4 regions of the Streptomyces sp. NPDC059443 genome follow, and region 4 is predicted to be linked to each of the others. Evidence: riboswitches for the same ligand, from Rfam matches in the RefSeq annotation. Region 4 holds a riboswitch; each other region holds the start of a gene.
What was found. Region 4 has a riboswitch for cobalamin ahead of metE (5-methyltetrahydropteroyltriglutamate--homocysteine S-methyltransferase). Riboswitches for the same ligand answer to the same signal wherever they lie in the genome.
Positions count from the first base shown of each region.

Region 1 (7,734 bases), on a different contig from region 4:
AGGGCGCGCGCGGCCACGACCCGGGCGCGGACCTCGCTCTCGTCCCCGGCCCAGCGGCCGGCGAAGCCCGCCGGATCGTCCTCGTACGCGAGCCGGCGGCGCACGACCTCGACCCGCTGGACGGGCTCGCGGGAGGCGGCGACCTCGACGGTCAGCCCGAACCGGTCGAGGAGCTGCGGGCGGAGCTCGCCCTCCTCGGGGTTCATCGTGCCGACGAGGAGGAAGCGGGCGGCGTGCCGGACGGAGACGCCCTCGCGCTCGACGTAGGAGGCGCCCATCGCGGCGGCGTCGAGGAGGAGGTCGATGAGGTGGTCGTGGAGCAGATTGACCTCGTCGACGTACAGGATCCCGCGGTGCGCGTCGGCCAGCAGGCCGGGTTCGAAGGCCTTCACGCCTTCGGCGAGGGCGCGTTCGATGTCGAGGGCGCCGACGAGGCGGTCCTCGGAGGCGCCGACGGGCAGCTCCACCATGCGGGCGGGCCGGGCGGCGGCGGGACCGTTCTCGTGGGGGCCGTCGGGGCAGACGGGGTCCGGGGCGGTGGGCGCGCAGCTGAACCGGCAGCCGGGGACCACCTCGACCTGTGGCAGCAGGGCCGACAGGGCGCGGACGGCCGTGGACTTGGCCGTCCCCTTCTCGCCGCGCACGAGTACGCCGCCGACCGCGGGGCTCACGGCGTTGAGCAGCAGCGCGAGGCGCAAGTCGGTTTGACCGACCAGTGCGGTGAACGGGTAGGGCGTACTCACGTGTTGCTCACTCCTTCGAAGGTGCGGACCGTTGTCGTCTGCGGCGCCGCTGCCGGGGCGCTGCCCCGGACCCCGCGCCTCAAACGCCGGCGGGGCTGGATCTGGCCCGGCGGGCTGGATTGCGCGCAGCGCAATTCAAGCCTCGCCGGCGTTTGAGGCGCGGGTCCGGGCAGAGCCCGGGGAACGGTGGAAGGGCGGGTAGGGGACGGGCCCCGCAGGGTCTCCGTCACGGCGCGCCCGGGGGGAGGAACGGAAGGCCCGCCGGGGCCCCGCCTTCGATCAGGCGCATCAGACCATCCGTGTCCGCGTGCTCCTCGATCAAATCGCCCAGCAGGTCCAGCTGTTCCTCACGCAGCGAGGCGAACGACGTGTCCGGAGCCGGAACGAAGCGCCGGCCCGCCGCCGAGGCGACCTCCCGGAGGAACGCCCGGCGGAAGCCGTCCGACTCCAGCGAGCCGTGCCAGTGGGTGCCCCACACCTCCCCGACCCGGCAGCCGTCCAGGAAGGGGGTCCCGCCCAGGACTTCGGCCACGCCGTGGTGGATCTCGTAGCCCTCGACCGACTCGCCCAGCGCCGAACCCACCGGCCGCGCCAGGGTCTTCTCCCGCTCGAAGCGCACGCGCACCGGCAGCAGCCCGAGCCCCGGCACGGAACCGGCCTTCGACTCGACCTCGTCCTCGATCCGTTCGCCCAGCACCTGGAACCCGCCGCAGATGCCCAGCACCGGCCGCCCCTCGGCGGCCCGCCGGGCCAGGGCGTCCGCGAGCCCCCGCTCTCGCAGCCACGCCAGCGCCTTGACCGTCCCCCGAGTACCCGGTACGACGACCAGGTCCGCGTCGGCCAGTTCCTCGGCCCGGTCCACGAACCGCACCACCACCCCCGGCTCCGCCGCGAGCGCGTCCACGTCCGTGAAGTTCGACATCAGCGGGACCGCGCACACCGCGACCCGCAGCACGTCCTCGCCGACGGGCGGGGCGACCACGGATTCCCGTACCGCACCCCGCAGGGAGACCCGCAGGCCGTCCTCCTCGTCGATGCCCAGACCGTGCTGGAAGGGCAGCACCCCGTACGTCGCCCGCCCCGTCAGGCCCCGCAGCATCTCCATGCCGGGCTCCAGCAGGGAGACGTCGCCGCGGAACTTGTTGACCAGGTAGCCCGCGATCAGCGACTGGTCCTCGGGCGACAGGAGCGCCGTGGTGCCGAAGAACGAGGCGAAGACCCCGCCCCGGTCGATGTCGCCGACCACGACCACCGGGAACCGCGCGGCCCGCGCGATGCCCATGTTCACGATGTCGGTGCGCCGCAGGTTGATCTCGGCCGGGCTGCCCGCCCCCTCGCAGATCACGGCGTCATACGTGCCCCGCAACTGCTCAAGGCAGTCCGTCACGATGCCGAGCAACTGCTCCTGACGTCCCCCGTGCAGCGCCTTCCCGGGGGACGACCCCCCGGACCCCCCGAAGAAACCGCGGGCGCTCATCTCGCCCACCGGCTTGCCCAGCAACACCACCTGGCTGCTGCGGTCGCTGCCCGGCTTGAGCAGCACCGGGTTCATCAGCGCGGTCGGCTCCACGCGCGCGGCCTGCGCCTGCATGGCCTGCGCCCGGCCGATCTCCGCGCCTTCGCGCGTCACGAAGGAGTTCAGGGACATGTTCTGCGCCTTGAACGGGGCCACTTTCACCCCGCTGCGCGCCAGCCACCGGCAGATGCCCGCCGTGACCACGCTCTTGCCCGCGTCCGATGTCGTACCGGCGACGAGGAGCCCCCCGCCGCGCTTCGCGCCGCCGCTCATGCGCGCCGCCCCTTCCTCTTCGTACGGGAGATCAGCGTCCGGGCGGCCACACAGGCCCCCAGCGCCACCCAAGTCACCTGCCGCGACAGCCGGACCGCCCGCTCGATGTCGGCGACCTCCACCGGCCGCCCCTCCTCGCCGTTGAGCACCGCCCGGTGCTCGACCCGCCCCCCGTAGGCCAGGGTCCCGCCCAGCCGGACGCCGAGCGCCCCGGCGAACGAGGATTCCACCGGCCCCGCGTTCGGGCTCGGGTGTTTGGCGGCGTCCGCGCGCCAGGCCCGTACGGCTCCCCGCCGGTCGGGGCCGGCCAGTACGGCGGCCAGGGCCGTCAGCCGGGCGCCCGGCCAGCCCGCGAGGTCGTCGAGCCGGGCCGAGGCCCAGCCGTAGCGCAGGTAGCGGGGGGACTTGTGGCCGACCATCGCGTCCAGGGTGTTCACGGCGCGGAAGGCCAGCAGTCCGGGGACGCCGCCGACGGCGCCCCACACCAGGGCTCCGACCACCGCGTCGGAGGTGTTCTCGGCGACCGACTCCACCACGGCGCGGGCCATCTGCTGTTCGTCCAGGGCCTGGGGGTCGCGCCCGCACAGGTGCGGCAGCCGCTCGCGGGCCGTCTCGGCGTCTCCGGCGGCGAGCGCCCCGCCGATGGCGCGGGCTTCGCGGCCCAGGGAAGTGCCGCCCACGACGGCCCAGGTGGCGGCGGCGGTCAGGGCTATGCGGGCAGCCGCGGGCCGGGAGCGCACGGCGCGGGCGCCCAGCGCGCCGATGGCGGCCGCGCCCCCGGCGCAGACCAGGGTGTGCAGGGCGCCGCGGGCGCGGTCGTCGCGCCACAGGGCGCGTTCGACCGTGGCGGCGGCTCGTCCGAAGGCGGCCACGGGGTGCCCTCGGCGCGGATCCCCGAGGATCCGGTCGCCGATCAGGCCGGCCGTGGCGCCGTACGCGAAGACGCGATCGGCACGCATGGTGGCAGGTATGTCCTCACTCAGGGTCCGCGCCCTGGTTCGACGTGTCCGGCGGCGAGAGTTCCTGGCTCCCGGTCGCACTCGGCTTGAGTGCTCCGGTGACAGTGGCGGGACCGCGCCGGATTCGCACCGGACTTCCTCTCCATGCCGCCGTATTGGCTCGGGCAGTCCACCACGCACCGCGAAGGCCCGTCAACTCGCCGTTGACCTGCTGTGGGGTGGTGGAGACGGGTGGGCCGGGACGGGTGCGGGACGGGTCCGGGGCGGCGGCGAGGCAGGGGGCGGGCACGCGAAAGCTCCCCCCGGGGTGAACCCGGAGGGAGCCTTCAACACGGGGCCCGGCGTCTCAGGCGACGATCAGGTAGATCCCGTAGCTCACGGCCGCCGCGCAGAGCGCGAAGCAGGCGTAGGCGCCGGTACGGGCCAGGGTGGCGGCGCCGCCCTGCTCGGTGGCGGCCTCGTGCTTGGAGAGGCCCATCAGACCCAGGGTGAACAGGGTCACGAGGACGACGGTGGCGGTGAGGCTGACCCCGAAGACGGAGCCGAGTGCTGCCCAGTCGATCTTCATGCTGCGGATTCCTCTGTCGTTCTCGGGGTCAGACCGCGGCGGCCGGAGCCGCGGGGGTCGCGGGGGCGGCCGGGATGGTGGCCTTCAGGGCCTCGTCCGTCACCGCGGCGGTGGTGCCGGCGGCGGTGCCCGCGACCGGCGGGACGGCGACGGCGGCCATGGCCGTGGTGACCACGCCCGGCTCCTCGGCGCCGGCCGGGGCGACCTCGTTGACGTTGGTGTGGTCGACGACCTGGCGGCGCGAGATGAACCAGATGGCGACGCAGGAGGCGACCAGGAAGAGCGCGACGGCGACGACGCCGATGTCACCGGTGCGCATGACCAGCTCGGCACCGGAAGCGACCAGGGCCGCGGCCGGCAGGGTCAGGCCCCACGCGATGAACATGCGGGTGGCGGTGGACCAGCGGACCACACCGCCCTTGCGTCCCAGACCCGAGCCCATCACGGCGCCGGAGCACGCGTGCGTGGTGGAGAGGGAGAAGCCGAGGTGCGAGGAGGCCAGGATGACGCTGGCGGCCGAGGTCTGGGCGGCGAAGCCCTGCTGCGGCTGCAGGTCGGTCAGGCCGCTGCCCATGGTGCGGATGATGCGCCAGCCGCCCAGGTAGGTGCCCATCGCGATGGCCATGCCGGCGGAGACGATGACCCAGACCGGCGGGTTGGAGCCGGGGGCGATGGCACCGCCGGCGACGAGCGCCAGGGTGATGATGCCCATCGTCTTCTGAGCGTCGTTGGTGCCGTGCGCCAGCGAGACGAGCCCGGCGGAGGCGATCTGGCCGGCGCGGAAGCCCTTGGCCGAGGTCTTCTCGCCCATGCCCTTGCCGACCTTGTACGTGACCTTCGCGGCCAGGTACGCGGCGACGCCGGCGACGATCGGAGCGGCGACCGCGGGGATCAGCACCTTGGTGACGACGACGCTGCCGTTGACCGCGCCCAGGCCGGCCGAAGCGACCGCGGCACCGATCAGGCCGCCCATCAGGGCGTGCGAGGAGCTGGAGGGCAGTCCGACCAGCCAGGTGACGAGGTTCCAGAGGATCGCGCCGACCAGGGCGGCGAAGATGACCTCCGGCTGGATGCCTTCCTCGTTGACCAGGCCCTTGGAGATCGTCTTGGCGACCTCCACGGACATGAAAGCGCCGACGAGGTTGAGCACGGCGGACATGGCCACCGCGGTCTTGGGCTTGAGGGCGCCGGTCGAGATGGTGGTGGCCATCGCGTTGGCCGTGTCGTGAAAACCGTTCGTGAAATCGAACACGAGAGCGGTGATGATCACGATCCCGAGGAGAAGCGTTATGTGCTCCATTTACCCAGGCTTCTGTTTGACGTCAGTGGTTCGTGGACCGTAGGCAACCTGAATGAACGGAAGGTGAACTGACGGGGGTCGTACGGTGTATCGACCCGAGACCCGATCGGGACCTTCGTCCCGGTAACGCCGCGGATCCATCGATTGACGCACGTCACGGGCGGGTCCGGGCCCGCTCCGGGGCGGGACTTCCGGTACGGGCCGGCGCGCAAACGGAATCCGGAAGAGACCCAGATCACCCTCCGGCGAGCCGCTCCCGCACCTCCCCTCCGGTGGCCCGCCGCCGCATCCGCCTCGACACTGGAGCGGTGCGTACCGCCACAGCGACGGCAGCGGCCGTCACCACGACTCTCCTGGGCGCCGGCGCGGCCGTAACCGCCGCCGCCCTCGCCGGGCGGTACGCCGCCGACGCCGCCCTGCGGACCGAGCCCGGCCGCCCGCTCCCGGGCAGCCCCCGGCTCAGCGTCCACTCCACGGCCGCCGGCCGGGTCGAGCTGACCCGGTCGCTGGCCTCCCTGTGCCCCGGCACCTACGGGCTGACCGCGCCCGGGGTGCACGCCGTGGTCGGGCCCGTCCTTCCCGACGCCCCGCACGGCCCCGACACCGTGGTGCGCAGGCTCGTCGCCGTCACCCACGGCAGCCTCGAACCCGGCACTCGCGTCACCATGACTCCCCAGGTCCACCTGGGCAATCCGAGCACCGCCCTCGGGCTGGACCACGCCGACGTGGACGTTCCGGGCGAGCTCGGCGCGCTGCCCGCGTGGTTCGTGCCCGCCGCCCGCGACACCTGGGTGATCACCGTGCACGGGCTCGGCGCGACCCGTGAGCACCCGATGGTGGTGATGCCCTTCCTCCACCGCCAGCGGATGCCCGTCCTGGACCTCGGCTACCGCGGCGACCTCGGAGCCCCCGAGTCCCCGGACGGCCTCGGCCACCTCGGCGAGTCCGAATGGCGCGATCTCGACGCCGCCATCCGCTACGCCCTGCGCTACGGAGCCCGCCGGGTCGTCCTGCACGGCTGGTCCACCGGCGCCACCATGGCCCTGCACGCGGCCGAGCGCTCGGCGCTGGCCGACCGGATCTCCGGGCTGGTGCTCGACTCTCCCGTCCTGGACTGGCACGCCACCCTGCGCGCCCTCGCCGCGGCGCGCCGCACCCCGGCCGCGCTGCTTCCGCTCGCGGCCAAGGCCGCCGAGGGCCGGGCGGGGCTGCGCGCCGACCGGCGGGCCCCGGGATCGGATCCGGCCGCGCTGCGGGTCCCCGTCCTGATCTTCCACGGCCCCGACGACACCCTCGCGCCCTGGGAGCCCTCCCGCCGGCTCGCCGCCGCCCGCCCGGATCTGGTGACGCTGCGGCCCGTCCGCGAAGCCGCGCACGGGGCGATGTGGAACGCCGACCCGGCCGGATACGAGGAGGCGCTGCGCCGCTTCCTGACCCCTCTTATGTGAGGCCCGATGTGACGGACCGTCCGACGTGTTTTCCCAAGAATGGGTGCCGGGAGGGACGAGGAGGGCGGGTTGTCCCGGTCTGTCCCGCCGGTGGCTTATGGCAATGGCCGGTTCCGTTTGGGCTTTCGGCCGGTGACGGGCGAGACTGCTCACGTGACGTCCCGAAAGCCTGATGAGCAGTTGGCTCGCGACTCCAGACTCCGACTCGTCTACCCGAGGTCCGCGGGCGCAGCCCGCAAAGAGGTGACCGACCGGCGAACCCGGACCGTCCCCAGGCCTCCGGCGGGTACCCCCGCCACGGCCGACCTGGCGAACAGAGCCCGCGCCTCGCTCGCCGACGCCGTACGGCTGGCCCGCTGGGCCGAGCTGAACCTCGGCGCCGGGGACGGCGGCAGGCCCGCTCCGGCGGGCGCGCTGCCCGCCGCCGACGTCGAACGCGCCGCCGCACAGCTGCGCCTGACGCACGGCCAGATCCGGGTCGGCTGGGACCGCTCCCGGCTGGCGGGTCTGGTCGAGGTGCACGGAGGCCATGCCCGGCCGGGCTGGCGCCTGCGCGCCTGGGACCGGGACGACACCGCCGTGCTGCGCGGCTGGGTCGCCCTCTTCGACGCCTGGTCGCTGGTCCACCCCGCCCCCGCCGACATCGCCCCCGCGGCCGTCGCCGAGGTCGTCGAGGCCATGCCCCAGCTGCTCTCCCTGCTCCAGCTCTCCGCCGGTCCCGTGACCGTCCCCGACCTGCTGGACCTGCTCGGGCAGCGCGTCGACGAACTGCGCGACGAGCGGTGCGAGGTCCCCTACGAGGCCACCGCGCACGCGGACGGTTCCGAGCAGGGCGACCCCGAGCAGGGCGCCTCCGATCCCGCGCAGGCAGATCCCGCGCAGGCAGATCCCGCGCAGGCGGGCCCCGCGCAGGCCGCGTCCCCCGTA
Region 1 is NZ_JBHYVM010000026.1:5,638-13,371, reverse strand. Features, by position in the region: gene ACFXDJ_RS23800 (putative cobaltochelatase) at 1-743, opposite strand, end outside; partial or broken gene ACFXDJ_RS23795 (cobyric acid synthase) at 740-2,532, opposite strand; gene ACFXDJ_RS23790 (cobalamin biosynthesis protein) at 2,529-3,491, opposite strand; cobalamin riboswitch at 3,527-3,690, opposite strand; gene ACFXDJ_RS23785 (hypothetical protein) at 3,838-4,059, opposite strand; gene ACFXDJ_RS23780 (anion permease) at 4,088-5,359, opposite strand; gene ACFXDJ_RS23775 (alpha/beta hydrolase family protein) at 5,668-6,807, shown strand; gene ACFXDJ_RS23770 (hypothetical protein) at 6,961-7,734, shown strand, end outside.
Region 1: linked by a shared signal. The riboswitch ahead of ACFXDJ_RS23790 (cobalamin biosynthesis protein) and the one ahead of metE (5-methyltetrahydropteroyltriglutamate--homocysteine S-methyltransferase) in region 4 are both predicted to bind cobalamin.

Region 2 (7,734 bases), on a different contig from region 4:
GCGCGGGCGGCGCCGAGGCGGTCGGAGGCGCCGATGAAGAAGGCGTCGGGGTCGGCGTGCGCCTCGGCCGTCAGGGCGGCCTGGACCTCCCGCACGGGGTGGGGCACCGCGCCGAAGGAGCCGTGGTTGAGGTGGGCGACGGCGGGGTCGAGCCCGAACAGGGCCCGGCCGCCGGCGAACTCCGCGGGGCGTATCGACTCGGTGGGCGCGGTCACGTCGACCTCCGTGAGGGGGTGGTGGGGTGGGAGCGGGGGCGCTGATGTTCCAGTGGATCATCCCCCGGCGCCGCCCGCCCCGGAACCCCTCAAAGAGACGACCTAGCCCATCAGGGCCTCACGGCCTCAGGCCCTCAGGGCTTGCCGTCCGGCCGGAGCCGCAGCTCCCGCCGGCGGAAGTTCCGCTCGCCGACCGCGCGCCAGATCACCCGGGGCGGGAGCGGCATCTCGCCGATGATCATCTCCCGCTCCTGCGCGTCCGCGTCCTTGAGGATCATCCCGAGGACGGTGAACAGCTTGCTCTTCGGCACCGCCGTCCGCGCCGCTTCACCGACCATCGCCCATTCCTCGGGCGAGACCACCCCGGCGACCAGCGGCAGCACCTCGCGCTCCTCCTCGTCGAAGTGCGCGTCGACCGACCGCGACACCTCTTCGAGTACGGCGACCAGCTCGGCGCCGTCCCGCTCGTTGACCACGGCCGACCACCGGTCCAGGAGCGCGGCGGCCCGGGCGAGGCGCTCCGCCAGGCCCTCGTGCTGGTCCTCCATCCGGCGCCACAGATCCCCCTGCCCGGGAAGCCGTTCGGTCAGCTTCGGCCACAGCAGCGCGTCTTCGCCCGCGTGGTGGTGGTGCAGGGTCTCCAGCAGCAGCGACAGCCGCTCCGCGACCCGTTTGACCTGCGCGCGGCCCCCCTCGGGCGCCGTGCGCACCCGGTCCGCCGCCTCGTGGAACTCCCGCCGGAACATCCGGTGGACCACGACCATGTCGTGCGTGAACGGCCTTCCCTGACTCTCCATCTCCGATGACCCCCCGGTCTTGACGGACACGTCCGCCACCAGCGTGACGCACCCCGGCCCGCAGGCGCCAGGGCGCACGGCAGCGCGCGGGCGGATCGGGACACTAGGACTTCGGCGGGCGCATCTCCTGGCGGAGTGTGGCCCGCGCACCCAGTCCGGCGAGCCAGTCGTCCAGGTCCGCCATCGCGGGCGGGTCCAGGAGGGACGGGTCCACCGTGGTGCGGAGCTGGTGGGGCACGCCCGAACTCAGGAGGAGTCGCAGACTGCGCTCCGCCGAGGCGGCCGCGTGGCCGACTCCGGTGACCCGCTCGTAACGGCCGGGCGGGGCCTTGACGTCGAAGCCGACCCAGTCCAGCAGGCCCCCGTCCAGCAGCCGGGCGAGACGCCGGGGGAAGGCTCCGCCGGTGTGCAGGCCGACCTGGAGGCCCAGGGCGCGTGCCTCTCGTACGGCCTGCGCGAGACCGCGCTGGAGCAGCGGCTCCCCGCCGGAGAAGACGATCCCGTCGAGCAGCCCCGTACGGCGGGCGAGGTGGCCGAGCACCTCGTCCCAGGAGACGGCGGCCGGGGCACGGGCGGGCAGCAGGCCGGGGTTGTGGCAGTAGCCGCAGCGCCAGGGGCAGCCCTGGCAGAAGACGGTGGTCACGAGCCGGCCCGGCCAGTCGCAGGTGGACAGGCGGGACCAGCCGCCGATCCGGATGACCTCGGCGGAGGCGGCCGGGCCCGGCGGCACGGCGGGGGCCGGGGGTCCGGAGGTCACGCCGCCGCCTTGAAGGGGACGCGCTCGGCGTGTTCGCCCTTCTTGCCGATGTTGAAGGAGGACACCGGGCGGTGGTAGCCCATGACCCGGGTCCAGACCTCGCACGCCGCGCCGCAGCTGGGGCACTCGGGCCGCTCCCCCGCCAGGTAGCCGTGGTCGGCGCAGATGGAGAAGGTCGGGGTGACCGTCAGGTACGGGAGCCGGAAGGTCTCCAGCGAGCGCCGTACGAGTGCGCGGCAGGCCTCGGCCGTCGGGATCCGCTCGGGGGTGTACAGGTGCAGGACGGTGCCGCCCGTGTACTTGCCCTGGAGTTCGTCCTGGCGCTCCAGCGCCTCGAAGGGGTCGTCGGTCCATCCGACGGGCAGCTGCGAGGAGTTGGTGTAGTACGGGTTGGCGTCGGTGCCGGCCTGGAGGATCCCGGGGAAGCGGGCCCGGTCCTCCTTCGCGAAGCGGTAGGTGGTGCCCTCGGCCGGGGTGGCCTCCAGGTTGTAGAGGTGGCCGGTGCTCTCCTGGAACTCGACCATCCGGGCCCGGACCCGGTCCAGCAGCCGGACCGCGAGGGCGTAGCCCTCGGGCGCGGTGATGTCGTAGGCGTCCGCGCTGAAGTTGCGGATCATCTCGTTGACGCCGTTGACGCCGATGGTGGAGAAGTGGTTGCGCAAGGTGCCCAAGTACCGCTTGGTGTAAGGGAAGAGGCCGCCGTCGATCAGCTCCTGGACGGTGGCCCGCTTGAGTTCGAGGCTGTCCTTGGCGAGATCGCACAGCCGGTCCACCGCGGCCAGCAGTCCCGGCTCGTCACCGGCGTACGCGTACCCGAGCCGGGCGCAGTTGAGGGTGACGACCCCGAGCGAACCGGTCTGCTCGGCGCTGCCGAAGAGGCCGTTGCCGCGCTTGAGCAGCTCCGTCAGATCGAGCTGGAGGCGGCAGCACATGGAGCGGATCATGTTCGGTTCGAGTGCGGAGTTGATGAAGTTCTGGAAGTACGGGAGCCCGTACTTGGCCGTCATCGCGAAGAGCCGCTCGGCGTTCTCGCTCTCCCAGGGGAAGTCCCGGGTGATGTTGTAGGTCGGGATGGGGAAGGTGAACACCCGTCCGGTGGCGTCCCCTTCGGTCATCACCTCGATGTACGCCCGGTTGATCAGGTCCATCTCGGCCTGGAGCTCGCCGTAGGTGAAGCCGGCTTCCTCGCCCGCGACGACCGGGATCTGATCGCGCAGGTCCTCGGGGCAGGTCCAGTCGAAGGTGAGGTTGGTGAAGGGGGTCTGGGTGCCCCAGCGCGAGGGCACGTTGAGATTGTGGACCAGCTCCTGGATGCACTGCCTGACCTGCGGGTACGTCATCGCGTCGAGGCGGACGTAGGGGGCGAGGTAAGTATCGAAGGAGGAGAAGGCCTGGGCGCCCGCCCATTCGTTCTGCAGGGTGCCCAGGAAGTTCACGATCTGGCCCACGGCCGAGGACAGGTGCCGGGGCGGGGCGGAGTCGATCTGGCCGGGGACCCCGCCCAAGCCCTCGGCCAGCAGGGTGCGCAGGGACCAGCCCGCGCAGTAGCCGGAGAGAATGTCCAGGTCGTGGATGTGGAAGTCGCCCTCCCGGTGGGCGCGGGCCACGTCGGCCGGGTAGACCTGCTCCAGCCAGTAGTTCGCGGTGATCTTGCCCGCCGCGTTGAGGATGAGGCCGCCGAGCGAATAGCCCTGGTTGGCATTGGCGTTCACCCGCCAGTCCCGGCGGTCCAGGTACTCGGTCACGGTCTCTACGGCATCGACGACAGCAGTCACGGCAGCCCTCCCACGAGGCTCGGCACGGAAGTACGGATCACATGCCGGCAGGGGTCGGACTCGTCCACACGGGGTGGACACAACCGTTGCGGGGCAGTCCCGGATTCACACCGGATTCCCTGTGACTCGGTCGGGGCGAACCCCGCCGAACCGGCAGGGCCAACACTACATATGGATGCGAGCAGGACCTGCAACCACTACATATTGGGTGACGAAGGTCCCGGGGCAGAGGCCTTCCGGCCCTCGGGCCGCGGGCCTCCCTAGTCCGCCGCCTCGGCCGCGGACGACCGTTGCCCGGACGCCGAGGGCGGCTCTTCACCTAGGAGTGGACAAAGGCGCGTTGCCTGTACAACTGCTGTGATCATCGGGCGCCACGGGCCTTTCAGCGGAATAGGGAATTCCCCTGGCCTTCCGGCGAAAGTGGCGCATAATCGTCTTCATGCGGCTTGAACAAGCCTCTTGCCGCGTATGGTCACGCATGCATGGGGGGCATCGTGCCGATGAGTGATTCCATGGGCGATTCCGTGAGCGATTCCGTGGGAGCCGGCATATTTCCGGCCACGTCCGTCGAGTTTTCCCGCCTGCTCACCACCGTACGGCGGTGCAGGGTGCTCACCGTCACCGGACGGTTCCGGGAGCCCCGGAGCCTGCTGGTGCGGGAGATCGGGGAGCGGCTCGCGTCCAACTTCTACGACGGCGTGGCCGTCGTCGGCATGGACCACCGCTTCGGGGTCCGCGACCTGACGGCCGCGCTGGGCTGCGTACCGGGCATGCCGTTCCTGCCGTACGGCACGGTGAACGCGGCGTCGTGGCTGGCCGAGCGCGACATGCTGCTCGTCCTCGACGGCTCCGACCACCTCGCGCCCGAGACCCTGGCCTGGCTGCGCGACCTGCTCACCGCGGCCCCCGGCCTGCGGATCCTGTCGGCCGGACGCCATCCGCTGGGGTTCCCGCAGGAACGGGTGCACCGGCTGTGAACTCCGCGCCCCGACCGGCTACTCGGCCCGCCAGTCCTCGGCCAGCAGCCCCATCACCACCTCGTCCGTGAACTCCCCGCACACCCAGGCCGCCCGGCGCAGGGTCCCCTCCAGGACGAATCCGTTCGCGCTCGCGGCCCGGATCATGGGGAGGTTGTCGGCCAGGGTGTCCACCTGGAGCCGCTGCAGCCCGCGCACGGAGAACCCGTAGCGGCACAGCAGTCGCACGACGTCCTCGCCCAGGCCCCGGCCACGGCTGCCGGGGCGCAGCGAGATGCCGAGGTGGGCGGAGCGGTTGTGCGCGTCGATGGCCCAGAGCAGGGCCTCGCCCGCCAGTTCGCCGGTGGCCCGCTCCACTACGGAGAAGCAGGCCACGGCGTCGGAGGGCTCGCGGGGTTCGTACGGGGAGTGCCCGCTCGCCGCCCCGACCGGCCGCCAGGGCCGCGTGTCGGCGCGCGAGCGCGTGGCCACGTCCTCGTAGAGCTCGGCGTGGAGCACGGCCACGTCGTCGGTGTGCCGGGCGCGCAGTCCGGCCAGTTCTCCTTGAATCATGCGGCCTTACTAGCCTGCGCCGGGCCGCGGCCACAACCGGGTTTCCGCCCCGGGGCCCGCCCCGGACACGGCTCCACCCCGGACACGGCTCCGCCCCGGTCGGCGGCTGCCGGCCGGGGCGGACCCGTTGAAGCGGTGTTTCCAGTGTGTCCCTACCGGCAGACCTAGCCGAGGATCGCGAGCGCCTGGTTCAGCGTCGCGGACGGCCGCATGATCGCCGAGGCCTTGGCGGCGTCGGGCTGGTAGTAACCGCCGATGTCGGCCGGGGAGCCCTGCACCGCGATGAGCTCGGCGACGATGGTCTCCTCCTGCTCGCCCAGGGTCTTGGCGAGCGCCTCGAAGGAGGCGGCGAGCTCGGCGTCGGCGGTCTGCTTCGCCAGCTCCTGCGCCCAGTACAGGGCGAGGTAGAAGTGGCTGCCGCGGTTGTCGATGCCGCCCAGCTTGCGGCTCGGCGACTTGTCCTCGTTGAGGAAGGTGCCGGTCGCGCGGTCCAGGGTGTCCGCGAGGACCTGGGCGCGGGCGTTGCCGGTGGTGGTGGCGAGGTGCTCGAAGGAGACGGCCAGCGCGAGGAACTCGCCGAGCGAGTCCCAGCGGAGGTAGTTCTCCTTGACGAGCTGCTGCACGTGCTTCGGGGCGGAGCCGCCGGCGCCCGTCTCGAAGAGGCCGCCGCCGTTCATGAGCGGGACGACCGACAGCATCTTGGCGCTGGTGCCCAGCTCCAGGATCGGGAAGAGGTCGGTCAGGTAGTCGCGCAGCACGTTGCCGGTCACCGAGATGGTGTCCTCGCCGCGGCGGATGCGCTCCAGGGAGTACGCGGTGGCCTCGACCGGCGAGAGGATCTCGATGGTCAGACCGTCGGTGTCGTGGTCGGCGAGGTACGTCTTGACCTTGGCGATCAGCTGCGCGTCGTGCGCGCGGCCCTCGTCGAGCCAGAAGACGGCCGGGACGCCGGTGGCGCGGGCGCGGGTGACGGCGAGCTTGACCCAGTCCTGGATCGGCGCGTCCTTGGTCTGGCAGGCGCGGAAGATGTCACCGGCGGCGACCTCCTGCTCCAGGACCGTGGCACCCGAGGCGTCGACGACGCGGACGGTGCCCGCGGCGGCCAGCTCGAAGGTCTTGTCGTGGCTGCCGTACTCCTCGGCCTTCTGGGCCATGAGGCCGACGTTCGGCACCGAGCCCATCGTGGACGGGTCGTACGCGCCGTGCGCACGGCAGTCGTCGATGACGACCTGGTAGACACCGGCGTAGCTGCTGTCCGGGAGGACGGCGAGCGTGTCGGCCTCGGCGCCGTCCGGGCCCCACATGTGGCCGGAGGTGCGGATCATGGCCGGCATCGAGGCGTCGACGATGACGTCGGACGGAACGTGCAGGTTGGTGATGCCCTTGTCCGAGTCGACCATCGCGAGGGCCGGGCCCTCGGCGATCTCGGCGTCGAAGGAGGCCTTGATCGCGTCGGCGTCGGGCAGCGCGCCCAGGCCGTTCAGGATGGTGCCGAGGCCGTCGTTCGGGGACAGGCCGGCGGCGGCCAGGGTCTCGCCGTAGCGGGCGAAGGTCTTCGGGAAGAAGGCGCGGACCACGTGGCCGAAGATGATCGGGTCGGAGACCTTCATCATCGTGGCCTTGAGGTGCACGGAGAACAGGACGTCCTCGGCCTTGGCGCGCTCGATCTGGGTGTTGAGGAAGGTGCGCAGCTCGTCGACGTGCAGGACGGAGGCGTCGACGACCTCGCCGGCGAGCACCGGTACGGAGTCGCGCAGCACGGTGACGGAGCCGTCGGCGGCGACGTGCTCGATGCGGAGCGTGCCGGCCTCGGCGATCACGGCGGACTTCTCGGTGGAGCGGAAGTCGTCGGCGCCCATGGTGGCGACGTTCGTCTTCGACTCGGAGCTCCAGGCACCCATGCGGTGCGGGTGCGCCTTGGCGTAGTTCTTGACCGAGGCAGGGGCGCGGCGGTCGGAGTTGCCCTCGCGCAGGACCGGGTTGACGGCGCTGCCCTTGATCTTGTCGTAACGGGCGCGGTTCTCGCGCTCCTCGTCGCTCTTCGGGTCGTCCGGGTAGTCCGGGAGCGCGTAGCCCTGGCCCTGGAGCTCGGCGACCGCGGCCTTGAGCTGCGGGATCGAGGCCGAGACGTTGGGCAGCTTGATGATGTTGGCGCCCGGGGTCTTCGCCAGTTCGCCGAGCTCGGCGAGGGCGTCCGCGATGCGCTGGCCCTCTTCCAGGTACTCGGGGAAGCTGGCGATGATCCGGCCTGCCAGGGAGATGTCACGGGTCTCGACATTCACACCGGCCGTCGACGCGTATGCCTGGATCACAGGCAGGAACGAATACGTCGCGAGGGCCGGGGCCTCGTCAGTGTGCGTGTAGATGATGGTCGAGTCAGTCACCGGATGCTCCGCTCCACAGTCTGCGTCTCTCGTCTGCAACATTGCTCGACATCAAGATATCTCGTGATCGGGCCGGTCTGGACAGCCCCCCGCTCCAAGCCGCGAGGAGACACGTGTCACGTTCCGTGACAGGAGCGCGGGAGGGCGCCGCGGTACGGCCCCGGGGGGCCCGGGAACGGCGGAAGCGCCGCCACCGGCTGTTTTCAGCCAGGTGCGGCGCTTCGGCACTACCGGTCACGGACCTGCTCAGGCGTGGACGGCCTTCGGGCTCGGGCCG
Region 2 is NZ_JBHYVM010000002.1:140,948-148,681, forward strand. Features, by position in the region: gene ACFXDJ_RS02265 (aminotransferase class V-fold PLP-dependent enzyme) at 1-215, opposite strand, end outside; gene ACFXDJ_RS02270 (hemerythrin domain-containing protein) at 350-1,012, opposite strand; gene ACFXDJ_RS02275 (anaerobic ribonucleoside-triphosphate reductase activating protein) at 1,116-1,769, opposite strand; gene ACFXDJ_RS02280 (ribonucleoside triphosphate reductase) at 1,766-3,595, opposite strand; cobalamin riboswitch at 3,573-3,714, opposite strand; gene ACFXDJ_RS02285 (hypothetical protein) at 4,057-4,521, shown strand; gene ACFXDJ_RS02290 (GNAT family N-acetyltransferase) at 4,540-5,073, opposite strand; gene ACFXDJ_RS02295 (NADP-dependent isocitrate dehydrogenase) at 5,238-7,457, opposite strand; gene ACFXDJ_RS02300 (DUF805 domain-containing protein) at 7,704-7,734, opposite strand, start outside.
Region 2: linked by a shared signal. The riboswitch ahead of ACFXDJ_RS02280 (ribonucleoside triphosphate reductase) and the one ahead of metE (5-methyltetrahydropteroyltriglutamate--homocysteine S-methyltransferase) in region 4 are both predicted to bind cobalamin.

Region 3 (7,734 bases), on a different contig from region 4:
AGTCGTAGCCCTGGAGGGTCACGAAGTCGAGGTCGCGCATGATCCGCCGGACGTCGAACCCCGCGTCGATCTTGGCGGGAGCGGTCGGGACGAAGGCCGTCAGCTGGTACTTCGACTTCCGCTTCTGGGCGCGGGAGTACGCGTCGAGCTGGGTGCGGAACTCGGCGACCAGCGCGGCGAAGTTCTTCTTGTCCTCGGGGCGGTAGGTGGTGTCGGAGTCGCCGGGCGAACCGGGCCACTCCCAGTCGATGTCGAACCCGTCGAAGATTCCGGCGGCCGCGCCCGCGCCGCCGCGGCTGCCGTCCTGCGGGAGGTTGCCCTTGATGTACAGGTCGATGCAGGACGCGACGAGCGCCTTGCGGGAGGCCGGGGTCAGTGCGGCGTCCGAGAAGTGCGTGGACCAGCTCCAACCACCCAGCGAGAGCAGGACCTTGAGCCCGGGGTGCTTGGCCTTCAGCTCGCGCAACTGGTTGAAGTTGCCGGCGAGCGGCTGGCTCCAGTCGTCGGCGACCCCGTCGACGGAGTTCTCGGCGTCCAGCGGACGCACGTAGTCGGCCCAGGCGTCGGCCTCCCCGGGGACGTTTCCGGTGAAGCACTTGCCGTCCGCGCTGATGTTGCCGAAGGCGTAGTTGATGTGCGTGAGCTTGCCCGCGCTGCCGTTCTTCTCAAGGTCCTGGACCTGGAAGTCCCGCCCGTAGACGCCCCATTGGGTGAAGTAGCCGACCTTCTTGTACGAGGTCTCGTGCCCGGAGCCGTCGTGGGCGGGAGCGAAGGCGGTCAGCAGGGAGAGGGAGCAGACGGCGACGGCCAGCCTGCCGAGCGTGCTGCGGCGCATGGGCTTCCTTTGCGGATGCGGGGAGTGGTGCCGGGGCGCGTGCGCTGTGCATGCGGAAACTATTGGTCTGGACCAGAGCCGGTCAAGGGGGCGGCACGATCCGGCTGGATCCGCGGCGGGTCCCCCAATTGATTGGATCTTCAGTCCGTCCCGTGGCATGGTTGGTCCTGCCGAAGGGGTGTAGCTCAGTTGGTCAGAGCGTCGGTCTCCAAAACCGAATGTCGCAGGTTCGACTCCTGTCACCCCTGCCATGCGTGAGCAGGCAGTACTGCGAAAACGGACTCCAGGGAACCTCCCCGGAGTCCGTTTTGCCGTGTTCCGGGGTCGGCGATCACTGGCCATGGCCATGGCAACAAGTCTGGCCCCCGGGCCCGTCTCGGCCGGAAGGCCGAAACGAGATTTCCCGGGGCCCCTCCCGCATGGCCGGCGCGGTGCGCCGGGACCGCCGGCGATCACCCGTCTGGCAGACTGGGCCGGGTTACCCAGGCGGTGCAGGACAGGAAACCGGTGCGAATCCGGTGCGGTCCCGCCACTGTGACCGGAGCCCCCACGGGAACCGGGAGTCAGACACTGACGCACCGCCTCTTCACATCGACCAGGGGACGCGGATCCCCCGGAGAGGCTTCGCCATGTCGTCGTACCCCCGCGCCCTGCTGCGCGCGCTCGCCCCCGTCCCGCTCCTGATATCGCTGGCCGCCTGTGGGGGCTCACCCGGAGCGCAGGACGCGGCCGCGGGACCGGGCGCCGCGCCCGGGTACCCGTACACCGTCACCAACTGCGGTGTCAGCAGCACCTATCAGGCGCCTCCGCAGCGGGCGGTCAGCATGAACCAGCACGCCACCGAGCTGCTCCTCGCCCTCGGGCTGGAGGAGAGGATGGCCGGCACGGCCTACCTCGACGATGCCGTACTGTCCGCCTACCGGCCCGCGTACGACAAGATCAAGGTGCTGGCCAAGGAGTACCCGTCCAAGGAGGTCCTGCTCGGCGCCAACCCCGATTTCGTCTACGGGGGTTACTCCAGCGCCTTCGACAAGGCGCAGGGCCGCGACCGTGAGGGGCTCGCCAAGTCCGGTATCAACTCCCGGCTCAGCATGGAGTACTGCACCGAGGGGCCGGTGGGCCTGGGGCAGCTCAAGACCGAGATCACCGAAGTGGCGCGGACCTTCGGAGTACCCGAGCGCGGCGAGAAGCTCATCGCCGACGAGCAGCGCCGCATCGACGCCGTCACGGGGCGCGTGAAGGACAAGGCCAAGCCGACGGTCTTCGCCTACGACTCCGGCGACTCCTCCGCCTTCACCTCGGGAGGCAACGGCATCGGCAACGAGATCGTCTCCCTGGCGGGCGGGACGAACGTGTTCGCCGACCTCAAGGACACCTTCGGTGACGTGTCGTGGGAGAAGGTCATCGAGCGTAAGCCCGAGGTCGTCCTCATCTACGACTACGGCGGCACCACCGTCGAAGCCAAGAAGCAGCGCCTGTTGAACGACCCGGCGCTGGCACAGGTTCCCGCGATCAAGAACCAGCGGTTCGTCGTGCTGCCGCTCTCCTCCGCCGTGCTCGGCGTGCGCGTGGCCGACGCGGTCGAATCGCTGGGCGCCCAGCTCCACCCCGACGCCGCGTGAGGCGCCGGCTCGCCCGCGCGTTCACCCGTACGCCCGTCGTCCTGGCCGTGCTCGCCGCCGCGCTGGCGCTATCGGCCGTGGCGGGGCTGGCCCTGGGGCCCGTACGGATCCCCCCGGGCCAGGTGCTCGACCTCCTGCTCGGCGGACCCGGAACGGGGGCCGGTCCGGGCGGCGGAGGCGGAGCCTTCCGGGCGATCGTGTGGGACGTCCGGATGCCGCGCGTGCTGCTCGGGGCGGTCGTCGGCGCCGGGCTCGCCGTCGCCGGCACCGTGCTCCAGGCCCTCGTGCGCAACCCGCTCGCCGACCCCTTCCTCCTCGGGGCCTCCTCGGGAGCCTCGGCGGGGGCGGTGCTGGTGATCGTCTTCGGCGCCGGGATCCTCGGGTTCGCGGGCGGGGCCGCCGTACCCCTCGCCGCCTTCGCGGGGTCGATGGGCGCACTCGTCGCCGTCTACGCGATGGCCCGGCGCGGCGGCGCCATGACCACCGGCAGGCTGATCCTGGCCGGAGTCGCCGTCCAGTACGTCCTGTCCGCCCTGACCAGCCTGGTCCTGGTCCTCGCCGCGCACCCCGACCAGATGCGCAGCGTGCTGTTCTGGACGCTGGGCGGCCTCGGCGGGGCCCGCTGGGGCGAACTGGCGCTGCCCGCCGCCGCCCTGCTCGTCGGCACCGGCCTGCTGATCGCCCTGGCCCGTCCGCTCGACCTGCTGCTCGCGGGGGAGGAGGGAGCGCACACCCTCGGCCTGGACACGGGCCGGTTCCGGGCCGCCGTCTTCGTCCTCACCTCGCTCGTCATCGGGGTGCTGGTGGCCTACAGCGGGGCGATCGGTTTCGTCGGGCTGATGGTTCCGCACGCCGCCCGCATGGTCGTCGGCGCCGGACACCGGGCGCTGCTGCCGGTGGCCGCGCTCGGCGGGGCGGTGTTCCTGACCCTGGCCGACCTGGCCGCCCGTACCGTCGCCGCGCCGGAGGAGATCCCGGTGGGCGTGGTCACCGCGCTCGTCGGCGGGCCGTTCTTCCTGTGGATGCTGCGCCGGTCCACCCGTACCGAAGGGGTCGTGGGATGAAGGGTCCGACATCGGGACCGGTGGAACTCGTGGTCGAGGCCGTGCGTTACGAGACCGACGGGCAGCCGCTGCTGCACGGGATCGACCTCATCGCCCGCCCCGGCGAGACGGTCGGCGTGGTCGGACCCAACGGCAGCGGAAAGACGACGCTGCTGCGCTGCGTCTACGGCACCCTGCGCCCGAGCGGCGGGCGCGTGGTGCTGGACGGCGCGGACGCCGCCTCGCTGGGCGTGAAGGACCGCGCCCGGCGGGTCGCGGTCGTGCCCCAGGACGCGGCCGGCACCTTCGGGCTGACCGTGCGCGAGGTGGTGGCCATGGGGCGCAGCCCGCACAAGCGGTTCTGGGAGCAGGACGGCCCCGACGACCTGCGCAAGGTCGCCGGGGCCCTGGAGACCGTGGGCGCGGCCGCCCTCGCGGACCGCCGCTTCGACGGGCTCTCGGGCGGCGAGCGTCAGCGTGCCCTGGTGGCCCGCGCCCTGGTCCAGGATCCCGGCCTGCTGGCCCTGGACGAACCGACCAACCACCTGGACATCCGCTACCAGCTGGAGATCCTCGGCCTGGTCCGCTCCCTGCCGGCCACCGCCCTGCTGGTGCTGCACGACCTCAACCTGGCGGCGATGTACTGCGACCGCCTGTACGTCCTGGCGGCCGGCCGGGTGGCGGCCTCGGGCACCCCCGCGGAGGTCCTGACGGAGCCCCTGCTCGCCGAGGTCTACGGGGTCCGGACCCGCGTCGGAACCCACCCGACGACGGGCGCGCCGGACATCGTCTACCTGCCGGAGGACCGGAGTCAGGCTATGACTGGGCCTGTTCCTGGTAACCGTAGGGGCGGGTGATCAGTTCCATCCCGTGCCCCGAGGGGTCCTGGAAGTACACGCCCCGGCCGCCGTCGTTGTGGTTGATCTCGCCGGGCAGCCGGCCGTGCGGGTCGGCGTAGTAGGTGATCTTCGCCCGCTTGATCTTCTCGAAGGCCTCGTCGAACTCGGCCTCGGAGACGAGGAACGCGTAGTGCTGCGCCGTGATGGACTCGGCCGGGACGGTCGCGAAGTCCAGGGTGACGCCGTTGGCGGTGTCTACGGGGATGAACGGGCCCCACGGGGTCCCGACCTCCAGGCCGAGGAAGTACGCCAGGAACTCTGCGGATTCCCGGTTGTCACGGGAGTGGATGATCGTGTGGTTGAGCTGAATCGCCATGAGTGAATGCCTCCGAAAGGCACGTCTCGGCACCTCCATGTCTCACCCGGCCGGTGACCGACACGCGATGCCGCGACATGATCCTAAACACCCCTTACGGGTGGAGTCCAGCGCATTCGGGCTACCCGGCTGCCCGGCGGCGGGGCCGCCGGGCCTCAGGACTGCCGGGCCTCGGGGCAGCTAACCCCCGTACACCGCCTTCACGTTGTCCTGCGCCGGGTGGGTCTTGCCGGCCGGGCCGGCGGCGAAGGCCCGTAGCAGGTTCTCCGTCACCCGCGTGGTCAGCGCACCCGAGCGCGCGTCCAGGCCGTGGTTGGCTCCGCCGCGCCCGTCGCCCTTCGCGTCCAGGGCCTCCACCCAGCGCATGGTGCCGGTCGCGAAGACCCCGGCGCCGCTCGGCACGGTGTAGTACGCCGTGTCCTGGTGGCTGGGCCGGCCCTCGCAGACCACGGGGGAGTGGGCCAGGATCTCGATCGGGCGGGGGGTGGAGAAACCGGTGTTGACCTTGTCGTACTCCACGCCGACCAGGTGCGCGAACTTGTCGCCCGCCTTCGCGCCCGTGCCCTCGAAGAGCCAGTGGCCCGGGTTGGTCACGACGTACGGGGCGTCCACCGGGTAGCCGTCGTAGATCACGCCGAGCAGCGCACTCTCCGGGTCGGCCCCGGGCGCGGAACGGAAATCGACGGTGGCAGGGTGGCCGCGCTTGAAGCCGGGATCCTGCTCGTAGGAGGACTTGTAGCAGGCCAGCGTGCGGTCCGGTCCGAGATCGGACGCCTCCAGCCGGATCCGGCGGAAGCAGCAGTTCGCCCCGAGGATCGCGATGTTGGTGCCGGCGTCCCGGGCGGCCGTGAAATGCGCGCGCTGCTCCGGCGACCAGTACTCGTCGTGCCCGAGCGAGAGCACGGCCGAAGCCCCCTCCAACAGCCGCTTCTCCCGGGCCACGTCGGTGGTCGTCGTGTACGCCAGGGGTATGCCGAGCCGCTCGGCGAGTGCGAGCAGCGGAGCCTCGTAGACGAGGAACAGGCCCGCGCCGTCGTCGTAGTCGTACGGCCGGTCGAAGGACACCGCCAGCGAGCGCGAGGCGAAACCGCCGGAGGGGCCGTCGTAGCTGCTGTAGCCGCCCCAGCTGTTGTACGCCTGCCAGGTCGCCACCGCGTTGACCACGACGCTGCGTCCGGTCGTGGCGGCCGACCGCACGGTGACGGGGACGAAGCGCTGGCCCTCGCCGCCCTGCGCGTCTAGGCGCAGCAAGTAGCATCCCTCGGGCCAGTCCTTGGTCTCGACGGTGGTGCTACGGGTCCACCGGGTGCGGACCGTACGGGTCGCCGGATCCACCGTGTGGTCGGGCTGGCGCGCACCGGGCAGGGCCTCGGACCGCCAGACCAGGCGGGCGCGGGCCCCGCCGTACCAGCCCATCCGGTAGGCGGAGACGGTGAACCGGGGTGCGGTGGTGGAGACGTGCAGCCCGAAGGACTCGCCGGGCAGGACGCTCACCTTGTCGGCGAAGCCCTCGATGGCCCGCGCCGGGCCGGCCTTGGTCACCTGCCAGTCGGCGTTCCCAGGACGGGCGTTCTCGGCCTTCACGTCGAAGCCGTGCGGCCCCTCTTTAGCCGGGGAACCGGACGGCTTCGGGCTCTTGCCGGTGCCCGCTCCGTCCGTCCCTCCGGTGTTCGCGGCGTCTCCGTTCCCGCAGCCGGCCACGGCGGCCAGCCCGGCGGCGGTGGCCGCCGCTCCCGTCGCCATGACGAGGAAACGCCGCCTGCCGCCGCCGGTTCCTTCGCCGCCTTCGCGGCGTTCGCCGTCCCCGGGTATGTGCTCCTGATCCATACAGGGCACGTTATGTCACCCCATGGCCCAAGCTTTTACCACCCCGCGCGGGTCCGGGCTCACCCCAGCCGCACCACCACCTCCTGGGAGGCTCCCTCCAGCGAGGTCAGGCTCCCGAAGCCGAGGCGCAGCGCGGTCCCGCCGCTCGCCGAGACCACGCTCGCCGCCTGGGACAGCACCTCGGCGACGGGCCGGTTCCACACCAGGGCCAGGGCCGTCAGCGTCCGCGACGGGTCCGAGACGCACACCACGGCCGTGCCGTCGCCCCGCTCCCGCACCGTCACCGAACAGGGCGCGCTCGCCTGCAGCGGGCCCACCGCCCCGGCCTGCCAGAAGTTGACCCCGGTGAAGCCGAGCGAGCCGACCACCACACCCTGGGCGGCCGGGCCGTTGGCGAGCACCGTCAGCCATCCCGCCGCGGCGGCCCGCGCCGAAGTCTGGGCGGCGGAGGCTCCGGGCATCAGCTGGTAGACGTAGCCGCCGTCCGTCGGATCCGTCCCGTGGTCGTACCAGAGGGTCAGATAGCGCCGGGTCAGGGCCGTGGTGGAAGCGCTCCGGTTGATGTCGCTCCACTTGCCCGTCCGGGCCTCCCGCAGTGCTCTGAAGGTCCCGGAGCCCGACATCACATACCCGCCGAAGCCCGCCAGGTGGGCCCAGCCGGGGCCGGGGAAGGACGCGGTCCACCCCAGGGTGGCCGGCTGGACCGTACCGCCGACGGTCAGGGCATGGGCGCCGGCCGCGCCCAGATTCCGGTTGTCGATGACCGAGTCGACGGCGGTGCCGTCGGAGGCGCTGATCCCGGCGCCCAGACAGACCACCGTGTCGTCGAGGAAGAACCACGACTTGCGCGCCGTGAGCGTGCTCCCCAGCCCCTTCACGTGCTGGCCCACCGAAGCGAACTCCCCGTCGGTGGTGCCGCCCACCCATGTGACGTCCGGCCGGGAGGCCCCCCAGTCGCCGCCCGCGCCGTCGGCCAGCGCCTTGCGCGAGGCGGTGATCCCCGGCAGCCGGTACGGATCCACCGTGGGCCAGAACGCGTCCGCGTACTGCCCGTTGCCGTAGGTGGATCCCCACCAGCAGAGCATGCCGCTGCCGGTGTGCCAGCCGCGCAGGTTCTCGCCGTTGCCCGTCTCGTAGTGGGTGATCCGCTTGGATGCCATGGACAGCGAGGCCGCCCAGCCGGGCCGCCGGT
Region 3 is NZ_JBHYVM010000004.1:217,735-225,468, reverse strand. Features, by position in the region: gene ACFXDJ_RS05560 (glycoside hydrolase family 18 protein) at 1-835, opposite strand, end outside; tRNA gene ACFXDJ_RS05555 (tRNA-Trp) at 1,010-1,086, shown strand; cobalamin riboswitch at 1,295-1,428, shown strand; gene ACFXDJ_RS05550 (ABC transporter substrate-binding protein) at 1,465-2,457, shown strand; gene ACFXDJ_RS05545 (FecCD family ABC transporter permease) at 2,454-3,521, shown strand; gene ACFXDJ_RS05540 (ABC transporter ATP-binding protein) at 3,518-4,357, shown strand; gene ACFXDJ_RS05535 (VOC family protein) at 4,317-4,715, opposite strand; gene ACFXDJ_RS05530 (N,N-dimethylformamidase beta subunit family domain-containing protein) at 4,896-6,542, opposite strand; gene ACFXDJ_RS05525 (polysaccharide lyase 8 family protein) at 6,602-7,734, opposite strand, start outside.
Region 3: linked by a shared signal. The riboswitch ahead of ACFXDJ_RS05550 (ABC transporter substrate-binding protein) and the one ahead of metE (5-methyltetrahydropteroyltriglutamate--homocysteine S-methyltransferase) in region 4 are both predicted to bind cobalamin.

Region 4 (7,734 bases):
TGGCGGCGACCTGGACGTGGATGCGGCCGGGCGCGGCGAAGGCCTCGTACACGTTCCACAGCGGGCAGGTGCCGCCCGCGCGGGAGAAGTGGAATCCGGTGGCGGACTGCCGCTTGGACATGTTCCCGGCCCGGTCGACCCGGACGAAGGAGAACGGCACTCCGCGCAGCCTGGGCCGTTGGAGTGTGCTGAGCCGGTGGCAGACGGTCTCGTAGCCGAGGCCGAAGTGGTCGGTGAGCCGCTCGATGTCGTAGCGGAACTCCTCCGCGGCGCCGTGGAAGGCGGTGTACGGGAGGATCAGCGCGGCGGCGAAGTAGTTGGCGATGCCGATCCGAGCCAGGGCGTGGGCGGGGGCAGTCGGCGGGAAGTCCTGCGCCGCCAGCCGGTCGAGCTCGTCGCCGTACTCCAGCAGCGCGAGCTGGGTGGCCATCCGGAACGCCTGCTGGCCCGGCCGCAGCCGGTTCGACAGGTGCAGGACCCGGCTCGCGGCGTCGTAGTGGTGCAACCGGTCGGAGTCCGCGGCCAGCCGTACCCGGTGGCGATCGGCGAGCCGTCGGGTGAGGGCGCGTAGGACGTCCCCGGGGCGGATCCCGATGTCGCCGGCGAGTTCCTCCGCGGCCAGGTCGGCTTCGTGGAGGTAGTTCTGGCGGCGGTAGAAGAACTCGCGGATCTCCTCGTGGGGCGAGCGAGGCGCGTCGATCAGGCCCCCGTCCCTGCCGTCGGCCGCCTCGGCGAGCCGCTCGGTCAGCAGCTGGCCGCGCCGCCCGAGGTCCAGTAGGACCGAGGCCACGGCGGGCATGCGGGTGGCGAGTTCGGCCAGGTCCGAGGGGGAGACCCGGGCCTCGGCGACCTCCCCGGCCAGCGCCTCGCGCAGGTCGGCCACGAGACGGCTGGTGTCCCGTTCCGAGAAGAAGCAGGGATCGACGCCGAAGGCCTCGGTCAGTCTCAGTAGGACGGGGACGGTCAGTGGGCGGGAGTCGTGCTCCATCTGGTTGAGGTAGCTCGGCGATATCCCCAGGACGCGGGCCAGCTCGGCCTGGCTCATCCGCCGTTCCTCGCGCAGCCGCCGCAGCCTGGATCCCGCGTACGTCTTGCTCACCGTATTTCCTCCCCCGTGGGACACACGCTCCGGCGAGCCTACGCGCATCGCGTCGTCGCCAACCTTCGCAAGCTTGGCAAAACGGCTGTCGAAGATGCGCAGAAATTAGCAATCATCCCTTCTTGAGGGCACTGAGTGCCACTGCCAAAGTCTGTGGTGCGGCCCGCCGAACCCGGTGGCCGAGGCAGACGCTCCGGGCCCGATTCATGCCCTGATTCCGGAGAACCCGGCCGTCTTGTCCCGGCAACCCGGCAACATTGCTCAGCTCGGCCCACGGGCGGGGTCGGCGGCCGCGATCCACTACTTAGGCACAGGGTGCCAATGCGCTGAGCGATTGATCAGAGCATTCGCAGACCCGGCGATCAGCGATCAGCGATCACGGAAACGGTGACGGTCATGGCAGAGGCGAACACGACGACGGCGGCGGCGGCCCAGCGGCTGGAGCAGCGCTGGGCGTCCGACCCCCGCTGGGCGGGCATCGAGCGGACCTACAGCGCCGAGGACGTGGTGCGGCTCTCCGGCAGCGTCCGCGAGGAGCACACCCTCGCCCGCCGCGGCGCCGAGCGGCTCTGGCGCCAGCTGCACGAGCAGGACTACATCCACGCCCTGGGCGCGCTGACCGGCGGCCAGGCGGTCCAGCAGGTACGGGCCGGACTCCAGGCGATCTACCTCTCCGGCTGGCAGGTGGCCGCCGATGCCAACCAGGCGGGCCACACCTACCCGGACCAGAGCCTGTACCCGGTCAACTCCGTTCCCCAGGTGGTCCGTCGGATCAACAACGCGCTGCTGCGCGCCGACCAGATCGCCACCGCCGAGGGCGGCGCCGACACCACCGACTGGCTGGCGCCGATCGTCGCGGACGCCGAGGCCGGATTCGGCGGCCCGCTCAACGCCTTCGAGCTCACCAAGGCGATGATCGCGGCGGGTGCGGCCGGCATCCACTACGAGGACCAGCTGGCCTCCGAGAAGAAGTGCGGCCACCTCGGCGGCAAGGTCCTCGTCCCCACCTCGCAGCACATCCGCACCCTGAACGCGGCCCGCCTCGCGGCGGACATCGCCGACACCCCGACCCTGATCATCGCCCGCACCGACGCCCTCGCAGCGAACCTCATCACCAGCGACGTCGACGAGCGCGACGCACGGTTCGTCACCGGCGAGCGCACTGCCGAGGGCTTCTACCGCGTGCGGAACGGCATGGCCCCCGTCATCTCGCGCGGCCTCGCCTACGCCCCGTACGCCGACCTCATCTGGGTGGAGACCGGAACCCCGGACCTGGCCCAGGCCCGCGAGTTCGCCGAGGCGATCCACGCGCAGTACCCGGACCAGATGCTCGCCTACAACTGCTCGCCGTCCTTCAACTGGAAGGCGGCGCTGGACGACGACCAGATAGCCAAGTTCCAGCGCGAGCTCGGCGCGATGGGCTACCGCTTCCAGTTCATCACCCTGGCCGGATTCCACTCCCTCAACCACGGCATGTTCGACCTGGCCCGCGGCTACGCCGAACACGGCATGACCGCCTACGTGGACCTCCAGGAGCGCGAATTCGCCGCCCAGGCACAGGGGTTCACCGCGGTGAAGCACCAGCGCGAGGTGGGGACAGGGTACTTCGACCTGGTCTCCACCGCCGTCAACCCGGCCTCCTCCACCACCGCGCTCGCAGGTTCCACCGAGGAAGAGCAGTTCCACTAAACCCTCTTCTTCGACCGTCCCCCGCCGGCCAGATTCCGCGTGGGTGCCCGACCGCCGTTCGTGTCGGGCACCCACCGCCCCGCTGAGGAGAACCACATGTCCCTGAAGCCCCCGACCAGCAGTGTCCGGGTTCTCGGCGCACCGGGCGAGCGCCACGAGGAGGTCAAGGAGTACCGCCTCGGCGAGCAGGTCGCGACCCTCATGGTCCGCCCGCGCGGGTGGCACCTCACCGAGGAACACCTGGAGACCGACGGACGCCCGGTGTCCGCCTCCCTCGTCGACTTCGGCCACCTCGTCCGCCACTCCGCCGCGCAGGTGAACGCGTGAACGCCCCCGCGCGGGCGTCCCGCATCCAGCGCGTCGGAGTCGTCGGTGGAGGCCAGATGGGTGCCGGAATCGCCGAGGTGTGCGCCCGAGCCGGCCTCGACACCGTCGTAGCCGAGTCGGACGCCACCGCCGGCCGCGCCGCCCGCGAGCGCGTCGCCGTCTCACTGGAGCGCGCCGTCCAGCGGGGCAAGCTGGACCGGATCTCCGCCGAAGACGCCCTGGCCCGGCTCGTGTTCACGGGGGACCTGGAGGACCTCGCCGACCGGCAGCTGGTCATCGAGGCCGTGACCGAGAACCCGGACGCCAAGACGGAGATCTTCACCGCCCTAGACAAGATCGTCGAGGATCGGGAGGCCATCCTCGCCACGAACACCTCGGCCATCCCGATCATGCGGCTGGGCATGGCCACCGGCCGCGCCGACCGGGTCGTGGGCTTGCATTTCTTCAACCCCGTCCCCGTCCTGCCGCTGGTCGAGGTCGTCTCCTCCCTCCACACATCGGCGGACACCCTCGTCGCAGTCGAGGCCTTCGCCCGCGAAGCTCTGGGCAAGACCACGGTCCGCTCCCAGGACCGGGCCGGCTTCGTCGTCAACGCCCTGCTCGTCCCCTACCTCCTCTCGGCCATTCGCATGGCCGAATCCGGGTACGCCAGTGCCGCCGACGTGGACGCCGGAATGGAACTGGGCTGCGCCCACCCCATGGGGCCGCTCAAGCTCGCGGACCTGATCGGCCTGGACACGGTCGCGGCCATCGCCGAGTCCCTCTACGAGGAGTTCAAGGAACCCCTGTATGCCCCGCCCCCGCTGCTCCAGCGGATGGTGCAGGCGGGTTTGCTGGGCCGCAAGAGCGGCCGCGGGTTCCACACGTACGGCCGGGGCTGAGGGTCCCGGCAGGTCTCCGGGCCTGAGGGTGCGCCGGAGGCGCGCGAGAACGGTGGGGGTGTGGCGCGTGGTGTCGCCGCACCCCCACCGTGTCTCATTTCCCCGTCCGACATGTGGAAAGTCGTGTCCCTTCCCCGGTCGGTCGACCTACTGTGGGCCTCGCAGCTGGTTCGCCCCCGCCCTCCAGGCGGGAAGCGTCGTAAGAGGGAACCCGGTGGGAATCCGGGACTGCCCCGCAGCGGTGAGCGGGAACGACCGCCGTCATACGCACTGGGACCTGAACCGGTCCTGGGAAGCGACGGCCATTAGGTGCCCGCCGGGAGACCGGCAGGCGTGCCCGCGAGTCCGAAGACCTGCCCGTTGCCCGTGCGCGATCGACCGCGCACGGTTTCCCGGTGACCTCGTGGGCGGGTCGGCGTGCATCTCGGGCGGATCCTCCCCGTCGCGTACCTCGGTCGTACGCGATCACGGCGGGCCGCCCGTTGCGGCACCCCTTCGCATCCTCGGCCCGTCACCGGGTCCATGGAGACATGCTCGCGAAGGAGAGTTCCGTGACCACCTCGAACCCCGCCGTACGCGCCACCGTGTACGGCTACCCCCGCCAGGGTCAGAACCGTGAACTGAAGAAGGCCGTCGAGGGCTACTGGAAGGGCCGCGTCACCGCCGAAGCCCTCCGGGACACCGCCCGCGACCTGCGCCGCACCAACTGGCAGCAACTGGCCGAGGCGGGCATCACCGAGATTCCGACCGGTGACTTCTCGTACTACGACCACGTCCTGGACACCACGGTCATGGTCGGCGCGGTCCCCGAGCGCCACCGGGCCGCCGTGGACGCGGATCCCCTGGACGGGTACTTCGCCATGGCGCGCGGCACCCAGGACGTGGCCCCTCTTGAGATGACCAAGTGGTTCGACACCAACTACCACTACCTGGTCCCCGAGCTCGGCCCCGACACCGTCTTCACCGCCGACTCCGCCAAGCAGGTGGCCGAACTGAAGGAGGCCCTGGCCCTCGGCCACACCGCCCGCCCGGTCCTGGTCGGCCCGGTGACCTACCTGCTCCTCGCCAAGCCCGCGCCCGGCGCGGCCGCCGACTTCGAGCCGCTGACCCTGCTCGACCGGCTGCTGCCCGTCTACGCCCAGGTCCTCGCCGACCTGCGCGCCGCGGGCGCCGCATGGGTCCAACTGGACGAGCCGGCTCTGGTCCAGGACCGCACCCCGGCCGAACTGAACGCCGCCGCCCGCACCTACCGGGAACTCGGCACCCTGACCGAGCGCCCCAAGCTTCTCGTCGCCTCCTACTTCGACCGTCTCGGCGAGGCCCTGCCCGTGCTGGCGAAGGCGCCCGTGGAGGGACTCGCCCTCGACTTCACCGACCGGGCCGCCGCCAATCTCGACGACCTCGCCGCGGCGGGCGGCCTCCCCGGCAAGCGGCTGGTCGCCGGCGTGGTCAACGGCCGCAACATCTGGATCAACGACCACCAGAAGTCGCTGACCACCCTCGGCACCCTCCTCGGCCTCGCCGAGCGGGTCGACGTCGCCGCTTCCTGCTCCCTGCTGCACGTCCCGCTGGACGCCGAGACCGAGCGCGACATCGACCCGCAGATCCGGCGCTGGCTCGCCTTCGCCCGCCAGAAGACGACCGAGATCACCACCCTGGCCCGCGGACTCGCCCTGGGCACCGACGCGATCACCGCCGAACTCGCGGCGAACCGGGCCGACCTGGCCTCCCGGGCGACCTCCGCGATCACCCACGACCCCGCCGTCCGGGCGCGGACCGAGGCGATCACGGACGCGGACGGCCGCCGAGCCCAGCCCTACACCGAACGGGCCGCCGCCCAGCACGCCCACCTGGGCCTGCCGCTGCTGCCCACCACGACCATCGGGTCCTTCCCGCAGACCGCCGAACTGCGCGTGGCCCGGGCGGACCTGCGCGCCGGACGCATCGACACCGCCGGGTACGAGGAGCGGATCGAGGCCGAGATCCGCGAGGTGCTCTCCTTCCAGGAGAAGACCGGGATCGACGTCCTGGTGCACGGCGAGCCCGAACGCAACGACATGGTCCAGTACTTCGCCGAGCAGCTCACCGGCTACCTCGCCACCCAGCACGGATGGGTCCAGTCCTACGGCACCCGCTACGTGCGCCCGCCGGTCCTGGCCGGGGACATCTCCCGTCCCGACCCGATGACCGTCCGCTGGACCACGTACGCCCAGTCGCAGACCGCCAAGCCGGTCAAGGGCATGCTGACCGGCCCGGTCACCATGCTCGCCTGGTCCTTCGTACGGGACGACCAGCCCCTGGGCGAGACGGCCCGCCAGGTCGCCCTTGCCCTGCGGGACGAGGTGACCGACCTGGAGGCGGCCGGTACCTCCGTCATCCAGGTGGACGAGCCCGCCCTGCGCGAAACGCTCCCGCTGCGCGCCGCCGACCACACCGGCTACCTGGCCTGGGCCACGGAGTCCTTCCGCCTCACCACCAGCGGCGTCCGCCCGGACACCCAGATCCACACGCACATGTGCTATGCGGAGTTCGGCGACATCGTCGAAGCCATCGAGAACCTCGACGCCGACGTCATCAGCCTGGAAGCCGCCCGCTCCCACATGCAGGTGGCCGACGAGCTCGCCGGCGCCGGCTACCCCCGCGAGGTCGGACCGGGCGTCTGGGACATCCACTCGCCCCGCATCCCCTCCGCCGATGAGGCAGCGGCCCTCCTGCGCAAGGGGCTGGAGGCGATCCCCGCCGAACGGCTCTGGGTCAATCCCGACTGCGGCCTGAAGACCCGTGGCTGGCCCGAGACCCGGGCCTCCCTGGAGAACCTCGTCGAAGCGGCCCGCCTGGTGCGCTCGGAGGTCTCGACCGACGCCTGATGCCCCTTCGGGCCGGAACGGCGCGTACATCCCGTTCCGGCCCGAAGGAGGCCGGCCAGCCCTGTTCCCCGTCTCTGGCCCCTCCCTCCGTGAGGTCCCCCGGAAGCTCCCCGAGGGCGAGTCGCGAGCTGCCATCCGGTTCGCCACGACCTTCGTCCTTTCGGCCGATTGAGGGCTGGGACCTGCCAGGGCTTTGGTCCTGGTGATCAAGGCCCTGCGCCGGACCAGGCGGCGCCGGGCTCAGGGAAGGCTTATCCGTGTCGTACCGCGCCGTTCCGTGAGCGGCGTCCGGCCAGTGCTTTGCCGTTCATCGAAAGGCTTCCTCACTTCATGTTCTCCTCGCTGCCCCGTTCCGTGCGCCGTGGCGCCGCCGCCCTCATCGTGACGACCGCCGTCGCGGGCGGCTCCCTCGCCGCAGCCGCCCCGGCGTCCGCCGCTTACGGCGGTGGTTACGGCGATGCCTGGGTCAAGGGGTACGGCCCCGACTACGGGCAGCGCTGGGTGGACAACTACGGCGGCCGCTACCCCGACAATTGGACCGACGCCTACGACAAGAACCACGGCGCGCCCTGGGGCGGCGGCGTACCCGTTGCGCCCGTGGCCAAGGCCGACGTCCGCATCACGGCCACCGGGCCCGCATACCTCGACCACGACGAGGAGCAGTTGTGGACCGTGGAGATCACCAACACCGGGAAGGCCGCGGCCCAGAACGTGCGCTCCAGCACGACCATGCCGGGCGGCATCGAGTACCGCGCCCACCGCATCCAGCAGGGCAGCGCCTCCGAGGAACTCACCAGCGACGGCCGCATCGTCCTGACCATCGGCACCCTCATGCCCGGTGAGACCGTCCGCCTCCAGATCGCCGGCAACG
Region 4 is NZ_JBHYVM010000003.1:56,374-64,107, reverse strand. Features, by position in the region: gene ACFXDJ_RS03575 (short-chain fatty acyl-CoA regulator family protein) at 1-1,099, opposite strand, end outside; gene aceA (isocitrate lyase) at 1,496-2,788, shown strand; partial or broken gene ACFXDJ_RS03565 (hypothetical protein) at 2,948-3,097, shown strand; gene ACFXDJ_RS03560 (3-hydroxybutyryl-CoA dehydrogenase) at 3,112-3,996, shown strand; cobalamin riboswitch at 4,146-4,372, shown strand; gene metE (5-methyltetrahydropteroyltriglutamate--homocysteine S-methyltransferase) at 4,527-6,863, shown strand; gene ACFXDJ_RS03550 (hypothetical protein) at 7,194-7,734, shown strand, end outside.